One region of the Rhizobium sp. CB3171 genome, then DNA from elsewhere that is predicted to be linked to it. Evidence: riboswitches for the same ligand, from Rfam matches in the RefSeq annotation. Region 1 holds a riboswitch; the other holds the start of a gene.

Evidence for each region. Region 1 has a riboswitch for glycine ahead of gcvT (glycine cleavage system aminomethyltransferase GcvT). Riboswitches for the same ligand answer to the same signal wherever they lie in the genome.
Region 2: another riboswitch for glycine. It lies ahead of QA648_RS32320 (D-amino acid dehydrogenase); the one in region 1 lies ahead of gcvT (glycine cleavage system aminomethyltransferase GcvT).

What each region holds. Positions count from the first base shown of each region.
Region 1 is NZ_CP121652.1:1,470,572-1,476,921, forward strand. It holds gene QA648_RS07270 (acyl-CoA carboxylase subunit beta) at 1-433, opposite strand, end outside; gene QA648_RS07275 (hypothetical protein) at 496-972, opposite strand; gene QA648_RS07280 (ATP12 family chaperone protein) at 1,042-1,827, opposite strand; gene QA648_RS07285 (HAD-IA family hydrolase) at 1,837-2,490, opposite strand; gene QA648_RS07290 (RluA family pseudouridine synthase) at 2,487-3,485, opposite strand; gene QA648_RS07295 (copper chaperone PCu(A)C) at 3,692-4,225, opposite strand; glycine riboswitch at 4,409-4,496, shown strand; gene gcvT (glycine cleavage system aminomethyltransferase GcvT) at 4,644-5,780, shown strand; gene gcvH (glycine cleavage system protein GcvH) at 5,809-6,171, shown strand; gene gcvP (aminomethyl-transferring glycine dehydrogenase) at 6,171-6,350, shown strand, end outside.
Region 2 is NZ_CP121654.1:51,648-57,997, reverse strand. It holds gene acs (acetate--CoA ligase) at 1-150, opposite strand, end outside; gene QA648_RS32330 (heme-binding protein) at 220-639, opposite strand; gene QA648_RS32325 (GntR family transcriptional regulator) at 1,203-2,138, shown strand; glycine riboswitch at 2,150-2,233, shown strand; gene QA648_RS32320 (D-amino acid dehydrogenase) at 2,363-3,607, shown strand; gene QA648_RS32315 (N,N-dimethylformamidase beta subunit family domain-containing protein) at 4,060-6,276, opposite strand; gene QA648_RS32310 (hypothetical protein) at 6,269-6,350, opposite strand, start outside.

The sequences.
Region 1 (6,350 bases):
CGGCATAGCCGCCAAGCGCCGCCACGCCTTCCTGGATGCGCGCGCCGCCGGCATCATAGATGCCGATGATGGGGGCGCGGTTTTTCAGCGCCATATCCTGAACCTTCATGATCTTCTCTGCATGCGCTTCTGAAAGCGAGCCGCCGAAGACCGTGAAATCCTTGGCAAAAAGAAAGACCGCGCGGCCGTTGACCGTGCCCCAGCCAGTGACCACGCCGTCGCCGGCGATCTTGGTCTTGTCCATGCCGAAATCGATCGAGCGGTGTTCGACGAACATGTCGAATTCCTCGAAGGAGCCTTCATCGAGGAAGATTTCGATGCGCTCGCGCGCGGTCAGCTTGCCGCGCGCATGCTGCGCATCGATACGCGCCTGCCCGCCTCCGAGCCTCGCGATCTCCCGGCGACGTTCCAGTTCCTGCAGGATCTCTTTCATGATGGCCCTCTTTTCCGCTTACCCGGCTTAGCATGGCGCAGCAGCAGTTTGAAGCCGAAGGCTCAGTTCACCAGCGGCGGCGCCTTCAGCACGAAGATGGAACGGATGCGGGCGGCGATATCTTCAGCCATCAGATTGTCGGCTGCGTTCGGGTCCGGTGTGAAATTCGCCGTATCGAACGAGGCGATGGCAAGCACCGCACCGGTATCGACCGAATCGACGTCGATATTGATCTTTGCCGTATTGCGATCGTGGTTGAAGCTCCCGGCCTTGCGAACATCCGTCAGGCGGATGGTGAGTGCCACCTTGGGCAGCACTGTATCGCGGGTGGTCACGGCGATGGCGGCATTGACGCGTTCGTTGATGGCCGAAAGCAGCACAGGCGAAACGGGAGGTACGGCTTGATCGGCAACGACGGTGGCGCTGCGCACGTCATAGGCTGGAGGTGCAGGCGGCGCCGTGCCCGGCCAGCTCGTGCAAGCAGCCAGCGCCAAACATCCCACGAGTGCCGATACCGCACCCGACCTCCACAACAACATGATTCGCGTCCCGAATTCCCAACCCTTGAGATGCAGATTTCGATATAACGGACTGCAAATCAACAATATTCAACTGCGAAGCGCGGAAAAAACATCGGTGGCTGCCTGAAACTCTTCGAAGCGCTGAGCGCGGCGCTGCTCGGCCTCTTCGTCACGGCCCCAATGTTCGATCGTCCAATCCTCGTCGAGATGGGCGAGCGCCCAGACTTCATCGAGCGGCAGTCGGCCTTCGGCGAAAGCAAGCGCCAAGATCGCCGAACCCGTCAGCGTCGTGATCGTATGCAGGCTGGCGAGTTCCAGCGGCGTGTCGTATTTGCGCAACGTCACGGCAAAGGCGGCGATCGCCTCGCGCGGCTGCTCCTGATGCATGACGCCTTCGGCCAGGATGAAACGGGCACCGAGTTCGTTTGCGGCCCAGTCGATCAGCGGGTTCCACTGCTCCGATTGCCGCTCCACCAGGCGCTCCGGTCCATCGGCGCGATAGCAAAGCATATCTGTGGAGGAAAAGCGCAGGATGTCCTCGAATACCGCCTGGCTATCGATCGCCACACCGTCGAGCGCCGTGTTGACCAGCCGCGTCACCGGCATGGTCGCAGGATCGATGACCTCGACCTGCCGCGTCCATTCGGCTGCAACCAGCTTTGCGAGCGCCTCGGTCGGGACGGCGAGCGATTGGCGCGCAGGCGTCTTCACCACCTTGCCGTCGAGCTCGATCACATGGCCGTCTTCGCTCGCGCGGACGCTTACATCCTTGTAGAAGCGCTTCGGCAGCGGCTTCTTCATCTGAATCTGAGCCCGGCGAATGGGATCGGGATGGCTCAGGTCTTCGGAAAGATCGTTCAACAGGTCGCGCATGGCGTCACCTCAGAGAATATGGCTCAACAAGTCGTTCGGGTGATGGGCAATCGTGTCGGCACCTGCCGCCAGCAGTTCTTCCACCGAAGCATAGCCCCAGGCAACACCGATCGCGGTCGCACCGGCCGCTTTCGCCATCTGCATGTCGTAGACGGCATCGCCGATAACGATTGTATCATGCGGATCCATGCCGGTCTCGCTGCAGCATTCCGTCACCATCGCGGGATGCGGCTTGGAAGGGCAATCGTCAGCGGTGCGCGAAACGGCGAAATAGGGCGTAAAGCCGTTCGCTTCAAGAATATGCTCCAAGCCGCGGCGGGACTTGCCGGTCACCGCGCCGATCAGCAATTCATCGCGGGCGGCGAGCGTCTCAATCAACGGTTTGATCCCGTCGAAAAGCGGCGTCTGCATATCGCCCTCGTCGCGCACGTCGGGGAAGATCGATTTGTAGTGCGCCGTCATGGCAATTGCCTCGTCATCGACATGCGGCTTGCCCTGCATACGGGCAATCGCGATGTCGAGTGAGAGACCGATAATCGACTTGGTGGAGGCGACATCGGGACGCTTGTGGCCGAAATCGACGAAGGTGCGCGCCATGACCTCGTGGATCAGCCGGACGCTGTCGACCAGCGTTCCGTCACAATCGAAAAGCACCAGCTTCATTCGTCGTCCGGCTCCCCAGCCGATGCCTCGTCAAAGCCGAGGAGGTTCCAGGTTTGCACCATATGCGGCGGCAGCGGCGCGGTGATGCGCAGGCGCCCGCCGCTCGGATGCGGGATATCGATATGGCGGGCATGCAGATGCAGCCGCTTCTGAACACCGCCGGGAAAGTCCCAATTCGGGTCGTCCTCGAAATATTTGGGATCGCCGATGATCGGATGGCCGATATGCAGCGCATGGACGCGGAGCTGGTGCGTGCGGCCGGTATAAGGCTCCATTTCCAGCCAGGCGAGACGCTGGGCGGCGGTTTCGACAACACGGTAATAGGAGACAGCGTGATCGGCACCCTCCTCGCCGTGTTTGGCGATGCGCATCCGGTCGCCATCGGCGGTGGCTTCCTTCACCAGCCAGGTCGAGATCTTGTCCTCGTGCTTGCGGGGCACGCCCTTCACCAGCGACCAATACGTCTTCTTGGTGTCGCGCTCGCGGAAGGCGGCCGTCAGCTTCTGTGCGGCACCGCGGGTGCGGGCGACGACGAGGACGCCGGAGGTATCGCGGTCGAGGCGATGCACCAGGCGCGGCTTCTCACCCTTCTGGCTGGTCCATGCCTCCAGCATCTTGTCGATATGGCGGCTGACGCCGGAGCCGCCCTGCACGGCGAGGCCGGCCGGCTTGTTCAGCACGTAGACCTTGTCGTCCTCATGCAGCAGCATGCGCGCCAGCAGCTCGGCGTCGCCGGAATGCTTCAGCTCCTTGCCTGCGATCGGTCCGCTTTTCGGCCCCTTGGCGTCGACATCCAGCGGTGGCACACGCACCATCTGTCCCGGCTGCACACGCGCATCTGTCTTCACGCGCCCGCCGTCGACACGGACCTGGCCGGAGCGCATCAGCTTCTGCAATTGCCCAAAGCCCAGCCCTGGAAAATGCACCTTGAACCAGCGGTCGAGGCGCATTCCGGCCTCGTCGGGCTCGACCTTTATATGCTCAATCCCGGCCATTCGTCTTCTTTCAAGAACCGCGACATGACCCCGAAAAGCGCGAAATGGTTTCGGACAAGATCATGCCAAATCAAAGGACTGGGGCGGCCTTGCCCCAGGGCCGGGTCATCCGGCCTTTTGAGGTGGCTTTAGAGCATTTCGACGAAAAGTGGAAACCTGAATTGTCTGCCTGACGGGAATTTTGTGACAATGGTGCCCGGTAAACCTCATTTTGCGTTCGGCGCCACGACAGGAAGGTTGATATCGACCATTCCCGCCTTATCGAACATCAGCATCACCGGCACCGTGCCGCCCTGCTTGAACGGCGTCTTCACCTGCTTGAACATCATGTGTAGGCTGTTGGGCGAAAGCGTTACGGTCGCGCCAGCGGGGATGGCGACGCCCTCTTTGAGCTCCCGCATCTGCATGACCTCGCCCTGCATCTTCATCTCGTGCAGCTCCACCTTGCCGGCGGCCGCTGAGGTCACGGACGTCAACCTGTCGTCGCTGCTGCCGCCATTGTGGATCGTGAGATAGCCGCCGCCGACCGGCTGCCCTGGTAGCATGGCGCGAACATAGCCGCCGCTGATGTCGAGATCGCCGAGCTTGGCTGCAGCCGAACCCGCCGGCGCTTTGCCGGCATCCATATGCATCCCGGGCATTTTGCTCATGTCGTCGCTCTGCTGCGCCGTGACGGCGACAGCCGAGAATGAAAGTGTGGTCGCCGAAATCAGCAATGCGGCGGCGAATTTGCGGTTCATCATTGTCTCCTGCCCGGCTCCTCTATTGGCACCATGGGATAGCTTCTCGAAGCGCGATTGCAAAGTCCCCTGCATCCATCGGTCGCGCGTACCGGCCTCCGCTCATCAAGTCGCCACGACAAAAATTTGTTTCAGAGCGACATTTGCCCCTTGCCATCTCTGGCGACTACCAGATAATGGCACCCAACCCTGTTGGGAGAATCCGGCGCAAGCCGGTGCCGAAGGAGCAACCGCCCCGGAAACTCTCAGGCCAAAGGACCAACATGGGGCAGACGGAACTCTGGAGAGTAGCGCGCAAGCGCTCGCCGAAGGGATAACAATCTCAGGCACACAGACAGAGGGGGCTCATCGAAGGCGCAGCCGCGCCTGAATTTTGAGCTCTGCGCTTTTAGCCAAGCGCAAAACCCGGAGGCGTCATTTGGACGAGACCGCTGCCCTCAAGAAGACACCCCTTCATGCCCTGCATCTGTCGCTCGGTGCCCGTATGGTTCCCTTCGCCGGCTATGACATGCCCGTGCAATATCCCGCGGGCGTGCTCAAGGAACATCTCTGGACCCGTGCATCGGCCGGTGTGTTCGACGTCTCCCACATGGGTCAGGTCACGATCCGAGCCCGTTCCGGAAGATATGAGGATGCGGCGCTTGCACTGGAAAGCCTAGTGCCGGTCGATATTCTCGGGCTCGCCGAAGGCCGTCAACGCTACGGTTTCTTCACCGATGACAACGGTGGCATCCTTGACGATCTGATGATCACCCACATGGACGATTACCTCTTCGTTGTCGTCAACGCCGCCTGCAAGGATGTAGATCTTAAGCATCTTCAAGATCATATCGGCGATAGCTGCGAAGTCACTTTACTTGATCGTGCCCTGATCGCGCTGCAGGGACCGCGTGCCGTTTCAGTGCTTGCCGAACTCTGGGCGGATCTCGCCCATATGAAATTCATGGATGTCCGCCATTGCCGCCTGCATGACGTTTCCTGTCTCGTCTCCCGCTCCGGTTACAGCGGCGAAGACGGCTTTGAGATTTCCGTACCGGCCGACAAGGCTGAGGATATTGCCCAGCGGCTGCTCGAACATCCCGATGTCCAGCCGATCGGCCTCGGCGCCCGCGATTCCCTGCGTCTCGAAGCCGGGCTCTGCCTCTATGGCAACGATATCGATCAGACGACGACGCCGGTGGAAGCCGCGCTCGAATGGGCCGTCCAGAAAGCCCGCAAGACCGGCGGTGCCCGCGCCGGCGGCTTTCCCGGTGCCGGCCGCATCCTTGCCGAATTCGACAATGGTGCCTCGCGCCGCCGTGTCGGTCTGAAGCCGGAAGGCAAGGCGCCGGTGCGTGGCCACGCCAAGCTTTATGCCGACGCCGAGGGTAAGACCGAGATCGGTGAAGTCACTTCCGGCGGCTTCGGGCCGAGCGTCGAAGGCCCCGTTGCCATGGGCTATGTGCCAGTTGGTTTCGCCGCACCGGGAACACAGGTCTTTGCCGAGGTTCGTGGCAAGTACCTGCGCGTCGCTGTCTCTTCCCTGCCCTTCATCACTCCCACCTACAAACGCTGAAAACGTCATATTCCAGAGAGGATCTTCCATGCTGAAATTCACCGAAGAACATGAGTGGCTCAACATCGAAGGCGATGTCGCGACCGTTGGGATCACGGCGCATGCCGCCGAACAGCTCGGCGATCTGGTTTTCGTGGAATTGCCCGAGGTCGGCGCCAGCTTCTCCAAGGGAGACGATGCGGCGACGGTCGAATCCGTCAAGGCGGCGTCCGAAGTCTATTGTCCGCTAGACGGCGAAATCACCGAGATCAACGAAGCCATCACCGCCGATCCGGCGCTCGTCAATTCTGATCCGATGGGCGCTGGCTGGTTCTTCAAGCTGAAGCTGAAGAATATTGCTGATGCCGATGGTTTGCTTGATGAATCCGGATATAAGGAGTTCATCGCGTAATGAATACGCCTACGGAATTCACATTCACCGACTACCAGCCCTACGATTTCGCCAATCGCCGCCATATCGGTCCGTCTCCGTCTGAAATGGCTGATATGCTGAAGGTGATCGGCTATGACAGCCTCGACGGGCTGATTGATGCGACGCTGCCGCCCTCTATTCGCCAGAAGGCGCCGCTC
Region 2 (6,350 bases), on a different replicon from region 1:
CCAACGTATCCTGACATCGCCTTCAAAGCTTGTGTTCTTTACGATGCTATACGGTTTGAACCAATCGATGCGCTTCCCATGCTCACCCCAGAATGCCTCCGGGTCACGGATGCTTTGTTCGTAAGACCGCAGGTAGGTATCAAAATCCATTCCAATGACCTGCCAGTCATTCGCTTTCACAGTCTGCTGCAATTTTAATTCCTTCAAAATATCCATCCATCAAATTTCGTCGGCGCCGATTGCTGAAAGCGCCGCTCGAGCAACTTCGAAATCTTGCTCGCCAGAACCCGATCCTACGCCAATGGCGCCTGCCAGATTTCCGTCAAATCGTATCGGGAGCCCGCCGGGCAGATGTGTCACGCCTCCCTGGGAGGCGATGCCTGCGGCAACGCCGAATTCCACTGACATCGCCCCCGTCGCACCATTGATTGACGCAGCGGTGCGAGCCTTGGCGCGCGCTGTGTGCATGCTGAGGTACTTCGCACCGTCCATTCGGATGCTGGCGATCGTCTCTCCACTGGTGTCCACAATAAAGACGCACTGGGGCACCTTGATCGCCTTCGCGTGCGAGACCGCCGCAGACAGCGCTTCCAAGGCTGCTTCTGCGGTCACAGTGATGCTGCTTCGAAATTTCGACATATTATTCCTCCTGGAAAATCCGGCGATGGCCACTACAGATCTTGATTGAGTGCATGAAAGGCGGGCGAGCAATCCAGCAGACCACCGGCAGCCGGCAGGCGCCGTGGGTGTCGGCCTGATTGAAAAGGTTCACATAGTCAGCTTCGTCGGCTGTCTCGTCCGTCGCGCATTGAGCCGCGATCCACTGACCGCGGATCTCACGCGCTATCGGTTCGTGGTTCTGAAATCACGAACTCCGCAATAGAGACGATCCAGTCCCTCTGTGCTGCCAGCATCTAACTCCAGCGCGAAGACGACGTCTGAGGTGACCGCAGGCGACGCTTTAACCTTTTTTCTCCTGCCCTCCTCCGGTCGGGAACTGTCGGTCTTGATTGGAAAACATGCGCAACTCCCTTTGCCATGTCGATCGTATCGCGCATCATTCGAACGTCGGCCCCCTTTAGCGTTCATTCGGCATTTGCGGACGGCAACCTAGTGTATTTTATACAATACGGCAACAGTAATCGACTAGACAAAAGCATTTTGTCTCGGTAAAACACAATTCAGTAACTTAGAGGCGGACAATGCAGACACCACTTCAGACCCGGATTTTGGAGCAGCTTCGGCTTGAGCTGAGTGGAGATCTGAAATCGGGTGATCGCATCAACGAAGCGGAGATTGCCGAACAACTCGGAGTATCTCGCACGCCCATCCGCCGCGTTCTTCAAAAGCTTCAGGATGAGGGCGTTCTCGCCTTCGAACCACGCCGCGGTTTCATCCTGCGTGACCCCGCCTCCCTGCTGAAGAATGGCGAAGGAGAAACTGGGAAATCGCTTGACGAACGCGTAATGCGTGACATGGCGACTGGTGAGCTCAACGCGGTGATGAGCGAGCGCGCACTTATGCAACGCTACTCGGTAGCGAATGGCGTTCTCGCTTCAACTCTTCGCCGATTGACGAGGGATCATCTCGTCGAACCGTCACCGGGCCATGGATGGATTTTCGCGGACGTCAGTCCTCGGGCCATGGCCGAGAGCTATCGCTTCCGTCAGATTATCGAACCCGCCGGAATATTGGCGGATGGCTACGAAGTAGACCTGGCTGCGCTCAAGGAGCTCGACGACGATCACGCTGGTGCGATTGAGCACGTGCACCAAATGGATCGCCGGCGTCTTTTCGAATTGGACGCCCGCTTCCACAAGCTCGTTGCACAGGGCGCCCGCACAAGCGAATTGGTGAGTGCGATCGAGCGTCAGAACAACATCCGCCGAGTAACCGAGTACCTCGGTTTCATCCGCATCGAGCGCTTGCGGCAGTCGATGACTGAGCATCGCGGCATTATGGCCGCCCTCTTCGAAGGCAATCGCCAAGTCGCTGCGTCTCTAATGCATATTCACCTGCAAGTCTCGAGAGACGAGACATTCATTCACATGGACGACGATCTTGAGCTTCTTCGCGATGGCAAGGTGCGTCTGATGGAAGAGGACGACTCCGAGCTCACCGGAGACGACGATATGTAGAACTGATTTCCAAAGGTCACGCGGGAGAGATCGCGTGCGGCGCCGACGGAGCAATCCCCCAGGAAACTCTCAGGCAAAAGGACCGCGTGACTGGAAAATCTGGAGAGTGGCAGCAACGCCCACCGAAGGGGATACCGTTCAAACGGGAAGCTCTCAGGTACCAAGGACAGATGGGGATTACTAGGTCGCTTGACCTTTCGACAACTGTCTTTGGGAGAACACAAATGCCCCATATCGCGATCATTGGCGCGGGAATAACCGGGATCACCACTGCATACTCGCTGTTGCGCCGAGGCTACGACGTTACGATCTTCGATCGCCATGCCTACCCTGCTATGGAGACTTCATTCGCCAACGGCGGCCAACTGTCGGCGAGCAATGCAGAAGTCTGGAATCATTGGTCGACCCTCCTCAAGGGTATCAAATGGATGCTGACAAAGGACGCGCCCCTGCTCCTCAATCCCAGCCCATCATGGCCTAAATATTCATGGCTGGCTGAATTCGTATCCGCAATACCCAAATACAAGGAGAACACGATCGATACGGCGAGGCTCGCGATTCAAGCTCGCCAATACATGTTCGACATCGCTGAGCATGAAGGCATCAACTTCGATCTTGAGACGCGCGGCATCCTTCATTTTTATCGCGACGCAAAGAGTTTCCGTCATGCGGCGCAGGTGAACACTCTTCTGCAGGCCGCGGGCTTGGAGCGGAAAGCAGTTTCGCCTGATGAAATTCGATCCATCGAACCGACCTTGAGCGGAAATTTCTATGGGGGATTCTACACGCCTTCGGACTCTACGGGCGATATCCACAAATTCACACGCGGGCTTGCGCAAGCGTGCATCCATAGAGGTGCGCGGTTCGAACTTGAGGCCGACGTCGTTGGTTTCCAGCACCAAAGGGTCGGCATATCTGTCCAATGGGATCGGACTGTCGAGGCCGGAATGGCCGTCGCGGAGCGAGCGGAGCGGAGTTTCGACGGCCTGGTAATTTGCGCAGGGGTTGCCAGCCGGCGCTTTGCACGAATGCTGGGCGACCGCGTGAACATCTATCCGGTCAAAGGCTACTCGATCACGGTTCATCTTGACGATGAACGCAGTCAACAGGGAGCGCCCTGGGTCAGTCTTCTCGACGATGCCGCGAAGATTGTAACCAGCCGCCTTGGCAAGGATCGCTTCAGAGTCGCAGGAACCGCCGAAATCAATGGCGTGAACTACGACATCCGGGCTGACCGCATCGCTCCTCTGGTGCGTTGGACACGTCAGTACTTTCCGAACATCAACACCAGCCGAGTGATCCCGTGGAGCGGGCTGCGCCCGATGATGCCGAACATGCTTCCGCGGGTTGGAAAGGGTCGCCGGAACGGCGTTTTCTACAACACTGGTCACGGCCATCTCGGCTGGACACTTTCATGTGCTACGGCAGAGCTTGTTGGCGAGACCGTTGCGGGCGCCTACGCCGCCTGATGGGGCGGCCGGAGCTGAACGAAGACCCCGGAACCGAATTCAAAGGATGGAACCGAGATTCCACCCTTCCGGTTCTGGGGCATCACCCTTTGTCGCCGCCGAAAGCCTCCTGTGAACATTCTCGCGACCGCTCTCAACGACCGTCGTAACCACCGGTCAGCAGATGTCGCCAGAGTATTTGTTTGCGGTTGGAAGGCCCAGGAGAATTGCCGCAACGGCCGAAGGATCGAGCTGCGGGGAAATGCCAGCGATATCATCCCTTTGCCATTGCGGGTGGACGTTCTTCTCGATGTAGTTTGGAAACGCGGCTCGAAATCTTGCCAGTCGCACGGTTGTTTCGAAGAAGGATGCAAGGCACCGATAGCGCAGACAAAGCTGTCCATCACCGCCCCTTCTGAGCACCCGCCCCGCCGCCGAGATGACGGCGGGACGATTTTGCTCGATGGCGACAGTTAGAACCTCTCCGGGCTCATGAAGCGCCTCAGGACGTTTTCTGTAATTCGGGCAACGTTGTTATCGTATCCGCTCCAAGCCATCGCCGCTGCCCAGGCGATCGAGCCCGTCGAGAACACCGCGCCTCCCGATGAAGTTTCGAAGAAGGTCAGGTCGGATCTTATGAGATCGCTCTGCGTTCCGGACCATGTTGGTGTCGGATCCAGAAGATCCTCGGGCGTCATCAGATAGATGTCGGTGTGTAGACGCGAAGAGGCAACGACGAGCGCATTGGGTGGAGTGCCGAGTGTGAAATCGGTTCGGTCGATCTCATTGCCCGCTGCACCGCCCCCGTTGAGGCCGAAGTCCCCAATGATGTCTCCGTCAACCCCTTCGAAGATGAACGCAGCTCTGGGGTTCTTCGCGTCCTCGGTCTTGATGTAGGGCGACGATAAATCGAACCCTTGGGCCGTCATCCCTACACCGAATACTTCCTGTGGAGCTCGTCCGATGCGTCTCCATAATCCCCCAAGCTCTCCGGAGAACTGGTGATAGTAGTTCCCGGTGCCTGGCTCCCATCCGCGAATGCCGCTTTCTGAGCGCCTGCATTCAATCACGCCCGGAAGCTTTTCGTTGTAGGTGATACGCCAGTAGAAGCCGTTGCCACCAAGGTACATGATGCGGCCACCGCCGTCGGAATAATCCCGATAGGCGTCGAGCATTTTCGTGCTCGTGTATTCCGGATGACTTCCGGTAACGACGACCTTGTATTCGGCCAAGGCTTCGACGCCTTCCGCTTCAAGGTCCTCATCAGTCAGAACATCGTAGCCAATACCACGGCTCTCAAAGAAGCCCAGAATATGGGTGTCGGCATTGAACTGCCAGATATTGGATCCCAAGCCCCCGATAAACCCTTGAACCTTGGGCTGAATGTCTAGAACTGGTCGGAGACGGGATGAGTAGAATACGCCCGAGCCGTCCGAGTGGACCTCGTACAAGGAAAGCCCGTACTGTGGATTTTCCTGCAGGAAGACGTGGTGCCTGTCGATCTGCAGAAGCTGCCCTGCACCGATTTCGGTTTCCGAGACATCGATGCCGAGCCTATGGTTCGCGTAGGCCATATAGCTGGCCGTCGGCATTACGAACACGACAGAATTCTTCCGAGCGGTTTTTGCGGCTCTCACCGCAAACACTAGATAGTATTCGCTGTCGCCATCAGCCGAAGTCAGATGTGCTGCGTAGACGCCGCTGCGCAGGTCTTCGGGAAGCTGGAAGGTGAAATCATTTTCCCATCCGGCATTATAGAGGTCGTCATCGTGGAAATGGACGGCAGCATACTGTTCGGGACGCTCGACCCACTTATAGACAGACCCGTCCCAGGCATGGCCGGCCACAGCTCTGTGCGGAAGATTGAACAATGTTCCATCAAGGGAGTGCGGGCCGCGATCACTGAAGGTATCGTTTGCGATATCGGTGCTGAAATCCCATTCGGCGATGACTGTGCCGATCCGTCGCTTGCCCGTCAGGTGCTGGACCACGCTGTCTGCCGAGGGTTGGCCACTGCAAACAAATGGCGCCTCGATCTTCCCATTGTAGCAGAGCGTCGGCCTGCCGCCATCAAGCACGGCCGCGAACGCAATCTCGCTCCAGTCGACTTCGAGCGCAGCTGAAACTCGCCCTGTGCCGGCGCCACTGTCGCGGATCGATGGAAATGTCTTAAGAGGCTTTTGTTCGACGCGAAGTTCATTGGTGGCCGGATTGAACCATCCGACTACGGCATACCACGTTTTGCCGCGGCATGGCACATCTGTACTTGCTTCTGCGATGCGTCTGCCATCGCTGATCGCTTCAAGGGTAGCGCAGCCCCGGTCATCGAGGCTGAGCCGCAATCCGGACCCGGAGCCGACGGAGATGATGGTCTGCCGCGAAGAGCCCGGCGTCGTCGGCCAGATGAGTGCGGCGATGGAGACAGGGCCTTCTACGGAAAGAGGTGCCCGCGGCAAGACGCGCCCGTAGGAGCCTGTGACTATCTTCTGTTCACGTGCGTTGAACGGTCCGCCGATTTCGCAAGCGACCTCGTCTTCCTTGTAGCCTGGCCCATCTGGATTGATGTCGCCTTGAACGATCCGCTTGAGGGTCGCGTTGTAGGCGTCGATACCCTGCCCGCTGACTTTCACGTCGACCTCTTCTCCAGGCCGATAGCTGATCTTGCTGCTGTAGGCTGTTATCTTAAGCATTGACGGCGCCCTCCCCGATCAGTTCGTGGTCGATGTCCTCTCCTGTAAGGTCCTTCCAGCGCCGGACAAAAACG